Regions from separate parts of the Mesorhizobium sp. NPDC059025 genome, predicted to be linked through region 2. Evidence: riboswitches for the same ligand, from Rfam matches in the RefSeq annotation. Region 2 holds a riboswitch; the other holds the start of a gene.
What was found. Region 2 has a riboswitch for thiamine pyrophosphate ahead of thiC (phosphomethylpyrimidine synthase ThiC). Riboswitches for the same ligand answer to the same signal wherever they lie in the genome.
Positions count from the first base shown of each region.

Region 1: another riboswitch for thiamine pyrophosphate. It lies ahead of thiB (thiamine ABC transporter substrate binding subunit); the one in region 2 lies ahead of thiC (phosphomethylpyrimidine synthase ThiC).

Region 1 covers NZ_JBHYIM010000004.1:308,112-317,611, reverse strand. The annotation lists gene ACFWYE_RS12840 (DUF2865 domain-containing protein) at 1-529, opposite strand, end outside; gene ACFWYE_RS12835 (carboxymuconolactone decarboxylase family protein) at 726-1,145, opposite strand; gene ACFWYE_RS12830 (MerR family transcriptional regulator) at 1,081-1,509, opposite strand; gene ACFWYE_RS12825 (hypothetical protein) at 1,731-2,042, opposite strand; gene ACFWYE_RS12820 (ABC-F family ATP-binding cassette domain-containing protein) at 2,162-3,976, opposite strand; gene ACFWYE_RS12815 (thiamine diphosphokinase) at 3,978-4,625, opposite strand; TPP riboswitch at 4,737-4,850, shown strand; gene thiB (thiamine ABC transporter substrate binding subunit) at 4,888-5,889, shown strand; gene thiP (thiamine/thiamine pyrophosphate ABC transporter permease) at 5,907-7,541, shown strand; gene thiQ (thiamine ABC transporter ATP-binding protein) at 7,538-8,281, shown strand; gene ACFWYE_RS12795 (M48 family metalloprotease) at 8,540-9,500, shown strand, end outside.
Region 2 covers NZ_JBHYIM010000014.1:70,017-79,516, forward strand. The annotation lists gene ACFWYE_RS26130 (thiazole synthase) at 1-758, opposite strand, end outside; gene thiS (sulfur carrier protein ThiS) at 763-960, opposite strand; gene thiO (glycine oxidase ThiO) at 944-1,927, opposite strand; gene thiC (phosphomethylpyrimidine synthase ThiC) at 1,924-3,780, opposite strand; TPP riboswitch at 3,894-4,005, opposite strand; gene ACFWYE_RS26150 (ABC transporter ATP-binding protein) at 4,189-5,277, opposite strand; gene ACFWYE_RS26155 (alpha-glucosidase/alpha-galactosidase) at 5,332-6,681, opposite strand; gene ACFWYE_RS26160 (ABC transporter substrate-binding protein) at 6,863-8,179, opposite strand; gene ACFWYE_RS26165 (carbohydrate ABC transporter permease) at 8,217-9,089, opposite strand; gene ACFWYE_RS26170 (carbohydrate ABC transporter permease) at 9,098-9,500, opposite strand, start outside.

The sequences.
Region 1 (9,500 bases), on a different contig from region 2:
CGAACTGCGATTTCGGTGCCGGGAAGAAATAGCCGTCCGAGGGCCGCACGCAATAGAGCATCGAAGCACCGCCGATCGACATCGGACCCGAAGCGGTATCGCGCGCCGGCCGTTCGCGTCGCTCCGGCACACAGCCAAGCGCGATGTAACGAGCCTGCAGAACGGATGCGTCGCGTCCTCCGCTTGCGGACGCCATCTGCCTCAGCACATCGGCGCGCATGCGCGCAAGGTCACCACAGGGGTCGAAGAAACCGCCGGAGCCCTTGCCCGAACACTGCCGCCGCCGCTCGAGTGCCTGGATGGCGACAAGCTGTCGCCGCAGCTGGGCCTGTTGCGGATTGGTGCCTCCACTGCCGCTGCTGCGGATCTGGCGCGCCAGCGATGAGCACTCGTCGGCCAGCGCCGGGGATGCCGTCAGCGTGCCGAAAGCGAAGATGCAGATCAGCGATGCCGAAATGAAGCGGCAGCAAAGGAGGAAAATGGGTCCCTCGCGCCTGAAACAGCCAAAACCAGCTTCAAGAATACGCATGCCTGCAACACCTTGATACGCACTGGATTTCTCAGCTTTGTATCAGGCTATACCAACGTCACAGCCTTGTGAAAGTACTTCATAATATATCCAGCAAATGTGGTTACGCGCCGGGCGGGATCCAGATACGATCCATTAAGCATGATCGATGACGTGGGATCGAGAGCCGGGATACTCTGGAGCGGAGAAGCTTCAATCATGCCGCTTCGCCCTCCTGGACGGGAAATCTGGCGGCAAAGACTTCCTTGGCCGCAAACAACCCGTTGAGCGCCGCGGGAAAGCCGGCATAAACCGCCATCTGGATCATGATTTCGGTGATTTCGTCCTTGCTCAGCCCGACATTCAGCCCCGCCTCGATATGGACTTTCAGTTGCGGGGTCGCGGTTCCGATCGCCGTCAGCGCGGCGATGGTCGCGATCTCGCGGGCGCGCAGGTCGAGGCCAGGGCGGCTGTAAATGTCGCCGAACGAGAACTCGAACACGTAGTTTGCGAAATCGGGAGCGACGTCGGCCAGAGCGGCAATAACCTTGTGGCCGGCTTCGCCGTCGATTTCAGCGAGCGCCCGCTTGCCGCGGTCCAGCCGGCTTTCGCTGACGTCCGGGGATTGATGCGTCATAGTCCTTCATCCTCTGTTTCATGCCGGCATATCCGGCAATCTTGGTGTCGAGGACGAGAAGGCAGGCTTGCAGCTTGGCCACATGCGCACGGACACGCTCACGGTGCTGCTCGAGCAATGCGCCGCGCTCCGCTTCCGTGTCGCCGCCGCGCTCCCGCAAGGCCGCGTAACGCAGCATTTCCCGTATAGGCATCCCGGTCGTCTTGAGACGATCGAGAAATTCCATCCAGGTCAGGATCGATGCGTCGTAATCACGTTGGCCCGATTGGTCCCTGTCGGCATGGGGAAGCAGCCCGATCCGCTCATAATAACGGATGGTGTGGGCAGACAGTCCCGAACGCTTTGCCAGCTCGCCAATCTTCATCAACGCCTTCTTTCGTCACGACGCAGAGAAAGCTACCGGTTAGAGTGCACTCTAAGTCAAGAGGAGTTTGAAGCTTCGTCGTGTCGCCGGGATACCAGGTTTCGCGATGCGACGGCGTCGTTGATTTCCAAGCGAAAAATCTGTTGCAGATGCCAGGTACCGAAGTCGACCCGCATGTCGACATCCGCGACACCGGAGGGCTGCTTTTGTGGGTTCGCGGCCTAGATGCCCGAGCCGTAGAGTTCCTCTTCGCTGCCTTCCCAGGGCCTCGGCATATCGGCCAGCGCACTCGTGTTCGCGTTGGCGCTCGGCAACGGCATCCAGCATTTCAATTCGGGATCGGCATATTCGATCATATGGCCGGGATAGGAATCATTGGCCCGCCATCCTTCCATGCCGAACTGGTCGGCCCTCGCCCAATAGGCGACGTCGACTTCCGCAGGTCCCTGCTCGGATGATCTCACCGTAACCAGAACCCGGCTGCCGTCTTTCGGCGCGCTCGACATGTGACGCCACCCGGTCGGTTCTGCCATGGAAACTCCTCCTCCGTCGGCCAACGAATACTCGCCAACGGTAGCACGATCCGCCCCGCCAAGATCAATGCCGGATTTTGCCGATTGTCGGAATAAGGATGCATCAGCCGAACAGCGCTTCAGCCTTCCAGTTCTTCGCGCAGCATTTCCAGTTCCAGCCACTCTTCCTCGAGTGCGGCGAGTGTGGCCCGTTCCTTGTCGAGCGCCGCGATCGTCTTCTGGAAGCCAACCGCGTCGCGCTCGTAGAAGGCCGGATCGGCGATGTTGTTTTCCAGCCTGGCGATCGATGCCGTCACCGCTTCGATCTTCTTCGGCAGATTTTCCAGGGCGAATTTCTGCTTGAAGGAGAGCTTTCTGGCCGTCTCCTTGGGCACCTCCGCGCGTGGCTTCTCTGCTCTCGGCTCTGCGGACTGGCCGTTGCGTGCCTTGCGGTCCTCAAGCTTGGTGCCGCCACGCTGCGCCAGCATGTCGGAATAGCCGCCGGCATACTCCACCCAACGGCCACCGCCGTCGGGCGCGATCACGCTGGTGACCGTACGGTCGAGGAAATCGCGATCGTGGCTGACCAGGATGACCGTGCCGGCAAAACCCGCCACCAGTTCCTGCAGCAGTTCCAGCGTTTCCATGTCGAGATCGTTGGTCGGTTCGTCCAGCACGAGCAGATTCGCCGGTCGCGCCAGGACGCGGGCCAGCAGCAGCCGTGCCCGTTCGCCGCCGGAAAGTTCACGCACCGGCGTACGCGCCTGTTCCGGCTTGAACAGGAAGTCCTTCATGTAGGACACGACATGGCGCTGCTCGCCATTGATGACGAGGTTTTCACCACGCCCGTCCGTCAGGTAATGCGACAGCGTCTCATCCGGATCGGCGGCCTCGCGCTTCTGGTCAAGAGCAGCGATCTCGAGGTTGACTCCCAGCCGCACCGTGCCGGCGTCGGGCTTCGTCTCCCCGGTCAGCATCTTCAGCAAGGTCGTCTTGCCGGCGCCGTTGGCACCGACCAGGCCGACACGATCGCCACGCTGGATACGGGTCGAAAAATCCTTCACCACGGTGAGATCGCCGAAGCTCTTCTCGATGTTCTTGGCCTCGATCACCAGCTTGCCCGATTCGGCTGCGTCGCTGGCCACCAGCGTCGCGGTGCCTTCTGCGCCGCGATGGCTGCGGAAACGCTGGCGCATCGACTGCAATTCGCCGAGCCTGCGCATGTTGCGTTTGCGCCGTGCAGTCACACCGTAGCGCAGCCAATGCTCCTCGCGCACGATTTGCCGGCCGAGCTTGTGCTGGTCGCGCTCCTCCTCTTCCAGAACCTGATCGCGCCATTCCTCGAAATGGCCGAAGCCCTTTTCCAGCCGGCGTGTCTGGCCGCGGTCGAGCCAGACCGTGGCACGCGAGATGCGCTGCAGGAAACGACGGTCGTGGGAAATGACGATCAAGGCTGAGGAGGTGCGCGCCAGCTCCTCTTCCAGCCATTCGATGACGGCGAGGTCGAGATGGTTGGTCGGTTCGTCGAGCAGCAGGATGTCGGGTTCCGGCGCCATGACGCGGGCCAATGCGGCCCGCCGCGCTTCGCCGCCGGAAAGATCGGCAGGGCGTTCCTCTCCGGTGAGCCCCAGATGCTCCATCAGGTAGGTCGCGCGATAGGGATCGTCGGCCGGCCCCAGCCCGGCTTCGACATAAGCACGCACGCTGGCAAAACCGTCCATGTCTGGAACCTGCGGCAGGTAACGCACGGTTGCCGTCGGCTGACGGAACACCTCGCCATCCTGCGGCTCGATCATGCCGGCGGCGATCTTGAGCAATGTCGACTTGCCGGAACCGTTACGGCCGACCAGCGCGATCTTGTCTCCGGGAGAGGCCACGAGTTCGGCGCCATCCAGCAAAGGTGTGCCGCCGAAGGTCAGTTTGATGCCAGTCAGGTTGAGAAGGGGCGGCGCCATGTCAGCTTTCGGGAAGTGGGTAAGGATGAGCAAGCAGGAGCGCACGGCCAGTGCCGAGCGCTATTTCGAGCTTGCCTTGCACCGCATTGGAGATGGTGAGGGACGAACCGAAAGGCATTTCCACCGCATTCAGTGGCCATTTGGCGCCCTTGATCGTGAGCCCGGTGAGTTTCGAGAAGCCAAGCACTGAAAACAACGTTCCTTCGGCATAATCGAAAGCCGCCGTCCGGCCAGGCAGAACCGGAATACCTTCCTGCGCACCGCTGGTCAGGAGTACGTCTGTCCCCTGTTCGGCCAGGCTGAGCGCCAGAGCCAGATGCAGGAAGGCATGATCGGCCCTGGCGCCGCCGAAGGCACCCACGAGATTCAGCTTCGCCGCACCGAGATCAAGCGCAATCGAGACGGCGAGCTCGCCATCGGTGGAATCCTTCTCGGCCGGGAACCGCTCCTTCGGCACCTTCGCCAGATGCGGCGGCAAATGAGCTGGTGCGGAATCGAAATCCCCCACCCACAGCTCAGGCGTAAGCCCCAGCATATCCGCATGCCGGATGCCGGAGTCGGCGGCGATCACGCGCGTGCCGGCGACCTGGGCTTCGAGCCGCGGCGTCTGGATGACCTCGCCGCCAAGCAGAAGGGTGAATGTGCTCATGGGCGTCGCCCTTACCAGCCCCTATGCGGAAACGGAAGGGCGTGCGGAGCCTGCCCGTTTCATCCGGCAAACTAACGCTTGCGCGCCACCGTCGCCCGCTCTATGTCTCAGGCCGCTCTAACGGGGTGCCAGATCGCGGCTTCGCGAACCGGCTGAGAGGCGAAAAGCCAACCCGCTGAACCTGATCCGGTTTGTACCGGCGGAGGGATTAGACGCTTAGCCAAAGCGCCAGTTCCCTTGTCACGAAGTGAAGGAGGCGCCGATGCGCAAAACTCTGTCTGTCCTGGTTTCCGCTCTCGCTTTCGCTGCCGCCACGCTGCCGGCGACCGCGAAAGACAAGCTGACCATCTATACCTATGAGAGCTTCACCGCTGAATGGGGTCCGGGCCCCCAGGTCAAGAAGGCGTTCGAGGCGGACTGCGACTGCGAGGTCGATTTCGTCTCGGTTGCGGATGGCGTCGCCCTGCTCAACCGCGTCAAGCTGGAGGGCAGTGCCACGAAGGCCGATATCGTGCTTGGGCTCGACACCAACCTGACAGCGGATGCCAAGGCAACTGGCCTGTTCACTCCGCATGGCGCAACCGCGGCATCCGACGTGCCGGGCGGCTGGAACGACGACACCTTCGTTCCTTATGACTACGGCTATTTTGCCGTCGTCTATGACACCGAGACGCTGAAGACACCGCCGGCCAGCCTCAAGGATCTGGTCGAAGGCGACGCGACCCAGAAGATCGCCATCCAGGACCCACGCACCTCAACGCCCGGCCTTGGACTGCTGCTGTGGGTGCGCGCGGTGTATGGCGACAAGGCACCAGAGGCATGGGCGAAGCTGAAGAACCGCGTGCTCACGGTCACGCCGGGCTGGAGCGAGGCCTACGGCCTGTTCACCAAGGGCGAAGCGCCGATGGTGCTGTCCTATACCACCTCGCCCGCCTACCATATGATCGCTGAAAAGACTGATCGCTACCAGGCAGCTTCCTTCTCCGAGGGCCATTACCTTCAGGTCGAGGTCGCTGGCATCACCACCACCGGCGCCAGAAACCCGCTGTCCGGGAAATTCATGGCCTTCATGACCAGCCCGAAATTCCAGGACGTGATCCCCGAAACCAACTGGATGTTCCCGGCCAGCAAGATGGACAAGCCGCTCGATCCGGCCTTCGACAAACTGGTGAAGCCGGTCAAGACCCTGGCTTTCACTCCCGAGGAGATTGCGAAAAACCGCAAGGCCTGGGTGGATGAGTGGCTCAACGTGATGAGCAAATAGGAACGACGGCGAAACCATTGTCTCAGGCTGCACACCCCGCTGCATTGCGCGACAGACGTGTCGGCGCGGGGATCGCTGCATTGACCTTTGTCGCCGTCCTGATCGGCGGTGCTTTGCTTGGCCTTGCCATCGAAAGCGCCGGCGATTTTTCTGGCGCGGCTGCCGCTTTCGATTCCTATCTTCTTCGCGTCGTCCGCTTCACCTTGTGGCAGGCCGTGCTGTCGACCTGCCTGTCGGTCGTACCGGCATTGTTCGTGGCACGAGCGCTGGCGCGTCATCCCGGTTTTTTTGGCCGCAACTTCATTCTGCAGCTGTTCGCGGTGCCTCTGGCGCTACCCGCCATCGTTGCAGCACTCGGGGTTCTCACTCTTTATGGCCGCGCCGGCTATTTCGCGCCTTTCCTGACAAAGATCGCAGGCGAGGATTGGCCGGGCATTTACGGTCTCTCCGGCATCCTTGTCGCCCACGTCTTCTTCAATCTGCCACTCTGCGTGCGGCTTTTCCTAGAAGCGTTGCAGACCGTTCCGGCGGACCAATGGCGGCTTGCCAGCCAACTCGGCATGGGCGTGCGCCCTGCCTTCCGCTTCATCGAATGGCCGGCGCTGCGGCAGGCGCTTCCCGGTGTCGCCGGTCTCGTTTTCATGCTGTGCATCACCTCGTTCACCATCGTGCTGATCCTTGGCGGCGGGCCGCGCGCAACCACGCTGGAAGTCGCCATCTATCAGGCGTTGCGCTTCGATTTCGATCCAGCGCGTGCGGTTGCGCTGACGCTGCTGCAGGTCCTGCTCACTTTCGCCGTCGTGGCCCTGCTTTCGCGCCTCGGCGCCAACACGGCCGCCGAGGCCGGTCTTTCCGTGGCGCCGCGCCGCTACCTTTCGATCGGTGATGGCGAGACAGCCCTGAACGCCTTGCTCATCACGCTCGCCTTGTTGTTCGTCGCTGGCCCGATGATGGCAACCATAGCCGCCGGGGTGCAATCCGATCTTGTCCGCCTCGTCGGCGAACAAGCCGTGCATCGGGCCGTCACGACAAGCGCGGCACTTGCATTCCTCTCGGCCCTGCTTGCCACAGCCCTTTCCTTGTCTTTGGCAATGGCGCGGCATGGCCTGGCTGCCCGCCGTGGCAGAACCGGTGGTCGGTCGCTGCTGGAATATGCCACCGATACCGGAGCCGGCTTCGTGCTGGTCGTGCCACCGATCGTCATCGGCGCCGGCTGGTTTTTGCTGCTACGCCATGTCGGCAGCGCTTTCGCGATCGCCCCGGCCATGGTCGTTGCGGTGAACGCCATCATGGCGATGCCCTTCGCCCTGCGTGCCATTCGTCCGGCCTATGACGCGGCCAGCGAACGGCATGAGCGGCTTTGCGCACAACTTGGCATCACCGGCTGGGCCCGCTTGAGATTGATCGACTGGCCGGTTCTGCGACGCCCGCTTGCCACCGCTTTCGCCTTTGCCATGGCTTTGTCGCTCGGCGACCTCGGCGTGATCGCGCTGTTCGGTTCGGATTCCCTGCAGACGCTGCCTTATCTTCTGCTTGCGCGCATGGGCAGCTATCGTACCGCCGATGCCGCGGGGCTGGCTCTGCTGCTGGGTCTGGTTTGCTTCGCGCTGATCCTGCTTGCCGACCGGCTCGGAAAGGGACGTTCCTCATGACCGCCGATATGCCGGCTCGACAGGAGGTGTCGCTGCATCTCGACAGGACAACCTTCAGCTATGGCGAGGTCGACCTCACTTTCGACGTCGAATTTCCTGCCGGCGAAATCACCGCCATCATGGGGCCGAGCGGCTCGGGGAAATCGACATTGCTCAGCCTTGTGGCGGGGTTCGAAACACCTCGCTCCGGGCGTGTCCTGATCGGTGACAAGGATTTCACCAGCGTTGCACCGTCCGAGCGGCCGGTTTCGATGGTCTTTCAGGAGAACAACCTGTTCGCTCATCTCGATGTGTTCCGCAATGTTGGCCTCGGTATCTCGCCTTCGCTCGCCCTCACCGCCGCCGACCGCGCCACCATCGCCGGCGCGCTCGCACGCACCGGTCTGGCGGGCAAGGACAAACGCCTGCCACGCGAGCTTTCCGGCGGCGAACGTCAACGCGTTGCACTGGCGCGGGCCCTGGTCCGCGACCGACCGGTGCTTCTGCTGGATGAACCCTTTGCTTCGCTCGGACCTGCCCTGCGCGAGGATATGCTGGATCTCGTGGCGGCGGTTCAGACCGAACGAAAAATGACCACGCTCTTCGTCACCCATCAGCCACAGGACGCACGCCGCATCGCTGCTCATGTCGTTTTCCTGGAGAACGGCGCGGTTGCCGCAAGTGGCGGAGCAGGCGATTTCTTTTCCGCGAATGGTCCGGCAGCCTTCCAACGATACGCCGGCGCAACCGACGAAGGTTAGCCGAGCGCCGGAAAAGAGTGGCCACCGCCACATTTTGACTGGTCCTGCACCAGGGAAATCTGGAACGGATTATGCGACTCAGGCATTTGTCTTGCCCGGAAGCCGACATAATTTGCGGTCAAACCGGTTTGGGGGCATCATCGTCGTTGCTTGCCAATCTGCTTCGTGTGTGGCTAGGTCCACCGCAGATTGTCGGGCACAATCGTAGATTGCTCCATTGAGACGAAGAAGGAAGCCGACCTGTCGACCGGCCTGGACATGAGCTGCAAGAAAACCCCGGTGCGCATGCTCGCACTGGCCGGGGTGGCTTTTGCGCTTGCCTCCTGCCAGTCGGTGATGCCGAATTCGGTTGAGGAATCCGGCTTCCAGCCTTCGAACAGGCCGGTTACCGTCGACAACGCGCAGGCCAACAGCCGCCTTGCCGATCTTGCCAAGGCGCAGCACCCTCGCATCCTCGCCACCTATGGCGGCGAGTACTCCGATCCGAAACTGGAGCGCATGGTCGCCAAGATCGTCGGCCGGCTGACCGTGGTGTCGGCCAACCCGACGCAGACCTACCGCATCACCATCCTCAATTCGCCCAACGTCAACGCCTTCGCGCTGCCGGGCGGATATCTCTACATCACCCGCGGCTTGCTGGCGCTCGCCAACGACTCGTCCGAGATCGCCGCGGTGATTGCACATGAGATGGGCCACGTCACCGCCAACCACGGACTGCAGCGCCAGCAGCTGGAAGCCGAGGAAGGCCTCGCCACCAAGGTCGTCTCCGATGTGCTCGGCGACAATCCCAACGCCAAGGCAGCCCTCATCCGCGGCAAGCTGAGGCTCGCCCAGTTCTCGCGCAATCAGGAACTCGAAGCAGACGCCATCGGCATCAAGTCGGTCGGTGAAGCCGGCTATGACCCCTACGCGGCCGGCCGCTTCCTGCAGTCGATGGCCTCCTATGCCGGCTTCCGCTCGGTCAGCGGTGCGACCGACGCCAGCCTCGACTTCCTCGCCACACATCCGAATACGCCCCAACGTATCGATCTGGCGCAACGCCACGCGCGGATGTTCGGCCAGCCGGGCTTCGGAACCCGTGACCGTGATTCCTATCTTGCCGGCATTGACGGTCTTCTCTACGGCGACACGCCCGAGGAAGGCTATGTGCGCGGCAATACCTTCCTGCATCCCAAGCTCGGCGTGTCGTTCGCCGTGCCGGATGGTTTCGTCATCGACA
Region 2 (9,500 bases):
ATGCCGATGACGGGGGTGGAGGGAACGGCCATGTCGCGCGGTTCGAGCGGACCGGCAAGGCAGGCTTCCCGCCCTGCCTCGATCGCCTTGCCGAAGGCGCCTGCCATCGCCACCGGATCGCCCGCCCTGGCGACGGCGGTGTTGAGCAGCACGGCGTCGTAGCCGAGTTCCATGACTTCGGCCGCGTGCGACGGGCGGCCGATGCCGGCATCGACGATCAGCGGCACATTTGGGAAATGCCCGCGCAGCGAGCGCAGTGCATCGACATTCTGCGGCCCGCGCGCCGAACCGATCGGCGCGCACCACGGCATCAGCAGTCTGCAGCCGGCTTCCAGCAATCGTTCGGCCACGACCAGGTCGTCGGTAGTGTAGGGAAACACCTCGAAGCCATCATCGCTCAGGATGCGTGCCGCCTCGACGAGGCCGAACACATCCGGCTGCAAGGTGTCGTGGTTGCCGATGACCTCCAGCTTGATCCAGTTGGTTGCAAAGACCTCGCGCGCCATCTGCGCCGTGGTGACGGCCTCCTTCACCGAATGACAGCCGGCGGTGTTGGGCAGCACGCGCACGCCGAGTGACTGGATCAGAGACCAGAACTGCCCGCCGGTCCTGCCGCCGGCGCTTTCGCGACGCAGCGACACCGTCACGATCTCGGTCTTCGCAGCCTTGACCGCATCGGCCATGATCGCCGGCGACGGATAAAGTGCGGTGCCAAGCAGCAGGCGCGACGAGAACTGCTGTCCATAGAGTTCGAGCATGGCTTCACCCTCCTTTCATCGGCGACAGGATTTCGATGCAATCGCCATCGGCGATCCGGCAGGTCTCGCGTTCCCTCGCCGGCACCACTTCGCCGTTGAGCGCCGTTGCCAGCCAGCCGCCTGCATAGTCGAGTTCGGCGAGCAGGCCCGCCAGCGTGCCGGCGTCGACCTCGCGGCTTTCGCCGTTAATGATGAGCCGCATCGGCAAGCTCCCTTTGCGAATTGAAGATCAGTTCGGACGCCTGCCGTGCCATTGCCGGCGCCAGCAGAAAGCCGTGGCGGTAGAGGCCGTTGATCGAGACCCGGTTTGCGTCGCGGCTGACGCGCGGCAGGTTATCGGCGAAGGCTGGACGCACGCCGACACCGGCCTCGACGATCTCGGCTTCGCCGAAAGCCGGGTGCAGCGCGTAGGCGGCGCCGAGCAGTTCCATCATCGAACGCGCGGTGACCGGTTCATTGGCGTCGCTTTCGATCATCGTCGCGCCGACCATGAACAGGTGATCGGCGCGCGGCACGACATAGACGGGGAAGCGCGGGTGCAGCAGCCGGACGGGGCGCGCCAGCGAGACATCGGGCGCATGCAGCAGGAGCATCTCGCCGCGCACGCCGCGCAGTCCCGGGACGCTTGCTGCGATGCCGGTGCAGTCGGCCTCGATGTCGACGGTTTCCGGAACCCGCACCGCGCCATAGCCGAATTCGAAGCGCACGCCCATGCCGACCAGCCTGTCCTTGAGCGCAATCAGGGCACGACGAGGATCGAGATGCGCTTCCTCGCCGAAGAACAGCCCGCGCCGGAACCGGCCGGCAAGATCCGGTTCGAGTGCGGCAACGGCCTCTTCGCCGATCGCCGAAAACCCGGCCGTGCGTCGCGCGAAACGGTCGAGCTCGCCCGCGTCCCGCGCCGGAGCCACCACCAGCGTGCCGGCGCGCACGACATGCCCCGGCAGCACGGCATCCCACCAGTCGAGCGCCAGGCGGCCGAGCGTCACGACCGCCTCCTCCGCGCTCTCGCGCTCGCACCAGGGCGCCAGCATGCCGCCGGCAGCCCAGGACGCGCTGCCGGCAAGGCGATGCCGCTTTTCGATGACGGTGACGTCGGCGCCACGCGACGCCAGCTCGAGGGCCAGCGTCAGCCCGGCGACGCCGGCTCCCTTGACCAGCGCTTTCATGGCTGGTCGGCCCCCGCCTCCGATGCTTCGAAGGAAGCAGCCACATCGACGGTGTCGACGGAATCGAGCGGCAGGTAGAGATCGCCACCGACGCGGAACTTTTCCGCCATCGCCGCCATGCCCTCCTTCTGCGCTTCGGCACGGATGTCGTGGGAGATGCGCATGGAGCAGAATTTCGGCCCGCACATGGAGCAGAAATGCGCCACCTTGTGCGCTTCCTTGGGCAAGGTCTCGTCGTGGAACGCACGCGCGGTTTCGGGATCGAGCGAGAGGTTGAACTGATCCTCCCAGCGGAACTCGAAGCGTGCGCGTGACAGAGCGTCGTCCCTAACCTTGGCGGCGGGATGGCCCTTGGCGAGGTCGGCGGCGTGGGCGGCGATCTTGTAGGTGATGACGCCGACCTTCACGTCGTTGCGGTCGGGCAGGCCGAGATGCTCCTTCGGCGTCACGTAGCAGAGCATGGCGGTGCCGAACCAGCCGATCATCGCGGCGCCGATGCCGCTGGTAATGTGGTCGTAGCCCGGCGCGATGTCCGTGGTGAGCGGCCCGAGCGTGTAGAATGGCGCCTCACCGCAGACGGCGAGCTGCTTGTCCATGTTCTCCTTGATCTTGTGCATCGGCACATGGCCGGGACCTTCGATCATCACCTGGCAATCCCTGGCCCAGGCGATCTGCGTCAACTCGCCCAGCGTCTCCAACTCGGCGAACTGCGCCGCATCGTTGGCGTCGGCGATCGAGCCTGGCCGCAGCCCGTCGCCCAGCGAGAACGACACGTCATAGGCGCGACAGATATCGCAGATCTCCTCGAAGTGCTCGTAGAGGAAGCTTTCCCTGTGATGGTAGAGGCACCACTTGGCCATGATCGAGCCGCCGCGGCTGACGATGCCGGTGACGCGGTCGACGGTGAGCGGAATGTAGGGCAGCCGCACGCCGGCATGGATGGTGAAATAATCCACCCCCTGCTCCGCCTGCTCGATCAGCGTGTCGCGAAACACCTCCCAGCTGAGGTCCTCGGCAACGCCGCCGACCTTTTCCAGTGCCTGGTAGAGCGGCACGGTGCCGATCGGCACCGGTGAATTGCGCAGGATCCAGTCGCGGATGTTGTGGATGTTGCGGCCGGTGGAAAGGTCCATCACCGTGTCGGCGCCCCAGCGGGTCGCCCAGACCATCTTTTCCACTTCCTCGGCCATGGACGAGGTGACGGCCGAGTTGCCGATGTTGGCGTTGATCTTGACCAGGAAATTGCGGCCGATGATCATCGGCTCGGCTTCCGGATGGTTGATGTTGGCCGGGATGATGGCGCGACCACGCGCCACCTCGTCGCGCACGAATTCCGGCGTGACATAGTCGGGAACCGCCGCGCCGAAACTCTCGCCGTCGCGCTGCAGTTTGGTGTGCACCGCCTGGCGGCCGAGGTTCTCGCGGATGGCGATGAATTCCATTTCCGGCGTGATGATGCCGGCGCGCGCATAAGCGAGCTGGGTGACGGCGCGTCCGTCCCTGGCCCGGAACGGCTGGTTGCGCACCGGGAATTCCGGCGTCAGCCGCTCGCCGGAGACGAAGCCATTGTCCTCCGGCTTGACCAGGCGGCCCTCGTAGCGCTCGACATCGCCGCGCGCCACGACCCATTCCTCGCGCAGGCGCGGCAGGCCGCGCTCGATATCGGTCTGCACGCTGATGTCGGTGTAGGGGCCGGAGGAATCATAGACCGTGACGGGTGGCTCGCCGGCGGTGGGATGCACGGAAATTTCGCGCATCGGCACGCGCAGGCCGGGATGGATGACGCCCGGCTTGTAGACCTTGCGCGATGCCGGCAATTCGCCAACGGTGACGGTCGGGGTATGGATATTCATGAGCGAGCCTCCTCGAGTGACGGAGACCCAGTTCGCGCATGAGGAGGAAGTGACGCTTCGCTGAATGGAATACGGGCATTCTTGCCCGAAACCGAAGCCGAAAAATGCCGGCCCGCGAAGTGTTCCCACCGTCCCTACGCCAGTATGAACTGGATCAGGTTCAACGGGTCACTGCGCGTTACAGCAGTATCTCAGCCCCTTGTCGGGACCCCCCTGGTGAGCCTCAAGGGTGGACCTCAAGCAGGCTTTTTGTCAACAGGGGTTTGAGCAGAAGGCAAGAGGACGCCAGCGCTGGACGCCCTCGGCCTTTGCGCGAAATGCGATCAGCTGAACCGGCGTTCCGCTCCATTTCCTTGTTTTGTCGTGCGATCTCAATCCGAAAGGTCTGCTACTTTTCGAGATCGTGCCCTAGGGCAAACGAAGGTTGTTTCCCTGCGCATCGAACACGTGCGGGGCTGTGGAAAAGGACAGCGGCAGCGTGTCGCCGGAACGAACCGCCGTGCGCTCCTGCGCCGGCACGATCAGCGCGGTGCCGTCCGGGGCCACGGCATAGATGAGCGTGGACCCGCCCAGATTTTCGGTGATTTCCACCCTGGCGCTGAACACCGGATTCGCGGCATCGATCCTGATGGCTTCCGGACGCAGGCCGAGCGTGACCTGGCTGCCCGTTTCCAGCGGCCGTGCAAACGGCCCGGGAATGGATTGCGGTCGCGAGAAAGCCGGGCAAGCGACCTGCATCCCATCCGCCGAAATGCTTTCCACCTTGCCGGACAACAGGGTCATTCGCGGGCTGCCTATGAAGCCGGCAACGAAGAGATTGGCCGGATTGTCGTAGAGGTCGATGGGGGTGCCGATCTGTTCCACCAGGCCGCCACGCAGGACGACAATCCTGTCCGCGAGCGTCATGGCCTCGACCTGATCGTGCGTGACGTAGATCATGGTCGCCCCGATCTCGCGATGGATCTTGGCGATCTCGACACGCATCTGGGTGCGCAGCTCGGCGTCCAGATTGGAGAGAGGCTCGTCGAACAGGAATATCTTGGGCTTGCGCACGATGGCGCGGCCGATGGCGACACGCTGGCGCTGGCCGCCGGAGAGTTGCTTCGGCCTGCGGTCGAGCAGCGGCTCGATCTGCAGGATGCGGGCGGCCTCCGCGACACGCGCCTTGATCTCGGCCTTCGGCACCTTGTTGATCTGCATGCCGAAGGCGATGTTGTCGAAGACCGACATGTGCGGGAACAGCGCGTAGGACTGGAACACCATCGCGACATGGCGATCGGCCGGATCGGCATGGGTCAGATCCTCGCCGTCGATCGAGATCGTGCCCTCGCTGGTCTCCTCGAGGCCGGCGATCATGCGAAGCAGGGTCGACTTGCCGCAACCCGAGGGGCCGACGAAGACGACGAACTCACCCTTCCCGGCCTCGATCGACACTCCCTTGACGACCTGAAGGGAGCCGAACTGCTTGGTGACGTGATCGATCCTGAGAAAGGTCATGGGGTCGAACTGCTGCTCCGGTTGTTTTGCGAATTGCCCGCGATGCGGCGCCGCTCAGCCGCGTGCCCATGCGGGCAGCCAATCGCCATGCGCCGCGATCAGCCTGTCGACGAGGGTCCATATCTGGTCGAGATCGAGCTCGGCCGCGGTGTGCGGATCCATCATCGCCGCATGGTAGATATGGTCGCGGTTTTCGGTCGTCAGCGCCCGGACGGTGAGTTCCTGCACGTTGATGTTGGTGCGGATGAGCGCCGTCAGTTGTGGCGGCAGATCGCCGACGACGGTTGGCTGGATACCGTTTGCATCGACGAGGCAAGGCACTTCCGCGACACAATTGGCCGGCAGCGAAGTGATCGAGCCGTTGTTGCGCTGATTGCCGTAGATGATCGACGGCTCGCCGGTCCAGACCGAATTCATGATCGAGGAGGCGTATTCGTGGCTCTCCTTGATGTCGATCGTGCCGGCGCCTTTCAATGTCTTGGATTCCTCCTTCCAGCGGGCGATCTGCTCGACACAGCGTTTCGGATATTCATCGAGCGGGATGCCGAATTTCTCGATGAGGTCGGCACGGCCGTCCTTGATGAAATAGGGCGTGTATTCCGCGAAGTGCTCGGAGCTTTCGGTGACGAAATAGCCGAGCCGCGTCAGCATTTCATAGCGGACCCTGTTCGGACAGCGCGGGTTCCAGTGGCTTGGTTTCGGGAAGCGCCCTTCGCGATAGCCCTGCACGAGGTCGGGATAGAGGTTGCGATGGCTGCCGTCCGCCTGGCGATGTTCGAAGGTGAGGAAGAACGCCATGTGGTTGATGCCCGCGGCGCGGTAGCGGATTTCCGAAACCGGGATATCGAGATCGCGCGCCAGTTCATAGGCAGTGCCCTGAACGGAATGGCACAGCCCCACCTGCCGGATCGAAGGATATTTCTCGGCGATCGCCCATGTGTTGATCGCCATCGGATTCACATATTGCAGCAGGATCGCGTCGGGGCAGACCTGCAGCATGTCCTCGCAGATGGCCCACAGATGCGGCACGGTGCGCAGGCCGCGCATGATGCCACCGACGCCGAGCGTGTCGGCGATGGTCTGGCGCAGGCCGAATTGCCTGGGGACCTCAAAGTCGGTCACGGTGCAAGGTTCGTAGCCGCCGATCTGGAAGGCGACGACGACGAAATCCGCCCCTTCCAGGGCCTTGCGCTGGTTGGAGTGAGTTTCAATGGTCGCATTGGCGCCAAGCGCCTGCACGAGCTTGCCGGCGACGACCTCGCTTTCCTGCAGCCGCTCGGGATTGATGTCCATCAGCGCGATCACAGCATTCTTGAGCGCGGGGCGATACAGCACATCGCCGATGATGTTCTTCATGAAAACGGTGGAGCCGGCTCCGATGAACGTGATCTTTGGGCGTCGCATTGCGGGTTCTCGATAAGATGAGGGGGATTGTGAAGGGTCCTCCGGCGTCCGGAAAGAACGCCGGAGGAAGATCCTGCCGCGGGAGGAAGCGCGTCAGGAGTTGGAGGCTCGGTACCGGTCCGGCTTCATTGTCGGAGCGTGATCTTATCCGAAAACCGGGTTCCACTTTTCGGGATCACGCTCAGAGCATGCCATTCGCCTGGTCGTTGGCTTCCTTGAGGACGGCCGCCGGATCGCCCTTGCCAAGCAGGATGTTCTCGATGGCCGTCGTCAGGATCGCCGAAATCTCCGAGGCGCGATCCGAGATGGGGAACGGGAAAGTGGTTTCCGGCGTTGCCAGTTGGACGAAGGCAGACACATCAAGTCCCTTTGCCTTATGGGCTTCCTCGGCCGCTTTTGCTGCTTCGGGACGAGCCGGGAAAACGACCCCGGATTTGCCGACGATGGTCTGGCAGTCCGATCCGCCGAGATATTTCACCCATTTCCAGGCTTCGTCCTTGTGCTGGGATCCGGACCAGATGCTGTCGGACAGACCGTTGAACATCGAGCGGCGGCCTTCAGGCCCCTGCGGCAGCGGCGCAAAGCCGAACTCGGCCTTGGAGGTGTCGCGATAGGAGGAGATGTTCCACGAGCCATCCGGAACGATGGCGGCCTTGCCAGCCGCGAAGATCGCGGTCGCGTTCAGCCTGCCGGTCTGTTCCTGGCTGAGCGCGTAGCCCTTCTTCAAGGCCAGGTCGCGCATCCAGGTCAGCGTTTCGACAAGCGCCGGGCTGTCATAACCATATTGTTTGCCCCACGGCTTATCGATCGGCTTGAAGCCGTCGGAGACAGCCAGGAAGCTCCATTGCGTCTGGCCGTAGCCATCCACAGTGTTGGTTGCCCAGCCATAGACGGCAACCCTGGACTTGTCGAAACCGGCTTCGTTACCGCGCTTGCCGTTCTGGTCCACGCTGAGGCGCGCAACGACCTTTTCGAGGGAACCGCCGTCTTTCGGGTTCCAGGTGAGGTTCCTGAGCTCCTCCTCGCTGACACCGGCATCAGCGACCATCTTCTTGTTGTAGACGAGGGCAATCGTGTCCCAGTCCTTCGGCAGACCGTATTGCCGGTCGTCCTTGTTCCAGCTTTCGGCGAGACCGGGCAGATAGGCCTTCATGTCAACCTTGTCGGCCGCGATGCGGTCCGACAGGTCATCCATCACCCCGTTCGCCAGGAATTCCGGGAAACGGCTGAGATGGTTGACGAACACGTCCGGCGCGGTGCCGGCGACAAAGGACGTGCTCAGCGTGGTCCAGTAATTGTCCCAGCTGTCTTGCTTGATGTTGATCTTGATGCCGGGATTTTCAGCCTCGAACCTGTCCGCGCACTGGCGATAGACGGGCGCCTGGTTGGCGTCCCACATGGCATAGTTCAGGGTCACGTCCTCTGCCCGGGCAAACGAGGGTGCGAGCGTGGTCAACGCGGTTGCGGCGGCAAGAACGCCTGTCAGGTTTTTTCTCATTGTCTCTCCTCCACTTTATGACCTCACGACTGGCCGGCTATTTCAGGCCGCTCGTCTGGAGCGACTCCACGATCTGCCGGCCGAAAATGATGAGCATGGCGATGACGGGCAGGATCGACAGCATGATCGCCGCCATCAGCCCGCTCCAGTCTGGATTGCCCCTGCCCGTCTGGCTCATGAAATCCGACAGCGCGACCGCCATGACGCGAACGCCGGGATCGCGCCCGACCAGGAAGGGCCAGAAGAACTCGTTCCAGGAATTGATCGACAAAAGGATCGCCAGCGTGGCGATCGGCCCCTTCTGGATCGGCAGTGCGATGCGCCAGAAGATCTGAAACTGGGAAGCCCCTTCCAGCCGCGCCGCTTCATCGAGTTCCTTCGGCGCCGACAGGAAGAACTGGCGCAGGAAAAACACCGCAAAGGGCGTCATCAGGATCGTCGGGGCAACCAGCCCGGCAAAGCTGTTCAGGAGACCGAGCTGCTTGATGAGGACGAAGTTCGGGATGAACAGCACCACGCTGGGGATCATGGTGGCGGCCAGGAAAGCGAAGAACAGCTTGTTGCGGCCCGGGAAATTCATGCGGGCAAAGGCGTAGCCGGCGAGCGCCGAAAAGAAGATCTGCCCCGTGACCGTGAGCGCGGTGTAGATGACGCTGTTTCGCAACGCCAGCATGAAGTCGATCGGCGAGGCACGGAAGGCCGACAGCTCGATCGTCGAGGGCAGGCCCATCACGCGCAGGAAGTTCCCGGGCGTGTAGGCGTTCGGCAGCAGGCTCGAAGCGCTGGTATAGACATCGGCCGGATAGGTGAGGCCGATCTTGAGCGCCATCCACAGCGGCAGCAACGATATGAAAACGAACAGGGCAAGGACGGGATAACCCAGGACGGCCTGCGGGGTGAGCTTCTTCATCGCAGGCCTCAATCCAGATCCGACTGATCTGCCCGCAACACCCGCATCTGCAGCAGCGTGATGAGGATCAGCGTGACAAACAGCACGACGGAAATCGCCGATGCGTACCCCATCTTGTTGAATTTGAAGGCATTCTCGTAGATGTACCAGAGAATGACGCGGGTCGAATTGGACGGTCCGCCCGCTGTCGCGACAGCGACGACGTCGAAGACCTGAAACGAACCGATGAGGCTGGTCACCACGACGAAGGCCAGCACCGGGCGCAGCAGCGGCAGGGTGATGCGCCGGAACATCGTCCACTCACCTGCCCCTTCAAGCCTGGCCGCCTCGTAGAGATGGGCGGGAATCGCCTGCAGGCCGGCATAGAACAGCAGCGCGGTCAGGCCCGTGTGCCGCCAGGTGGAGATGGCG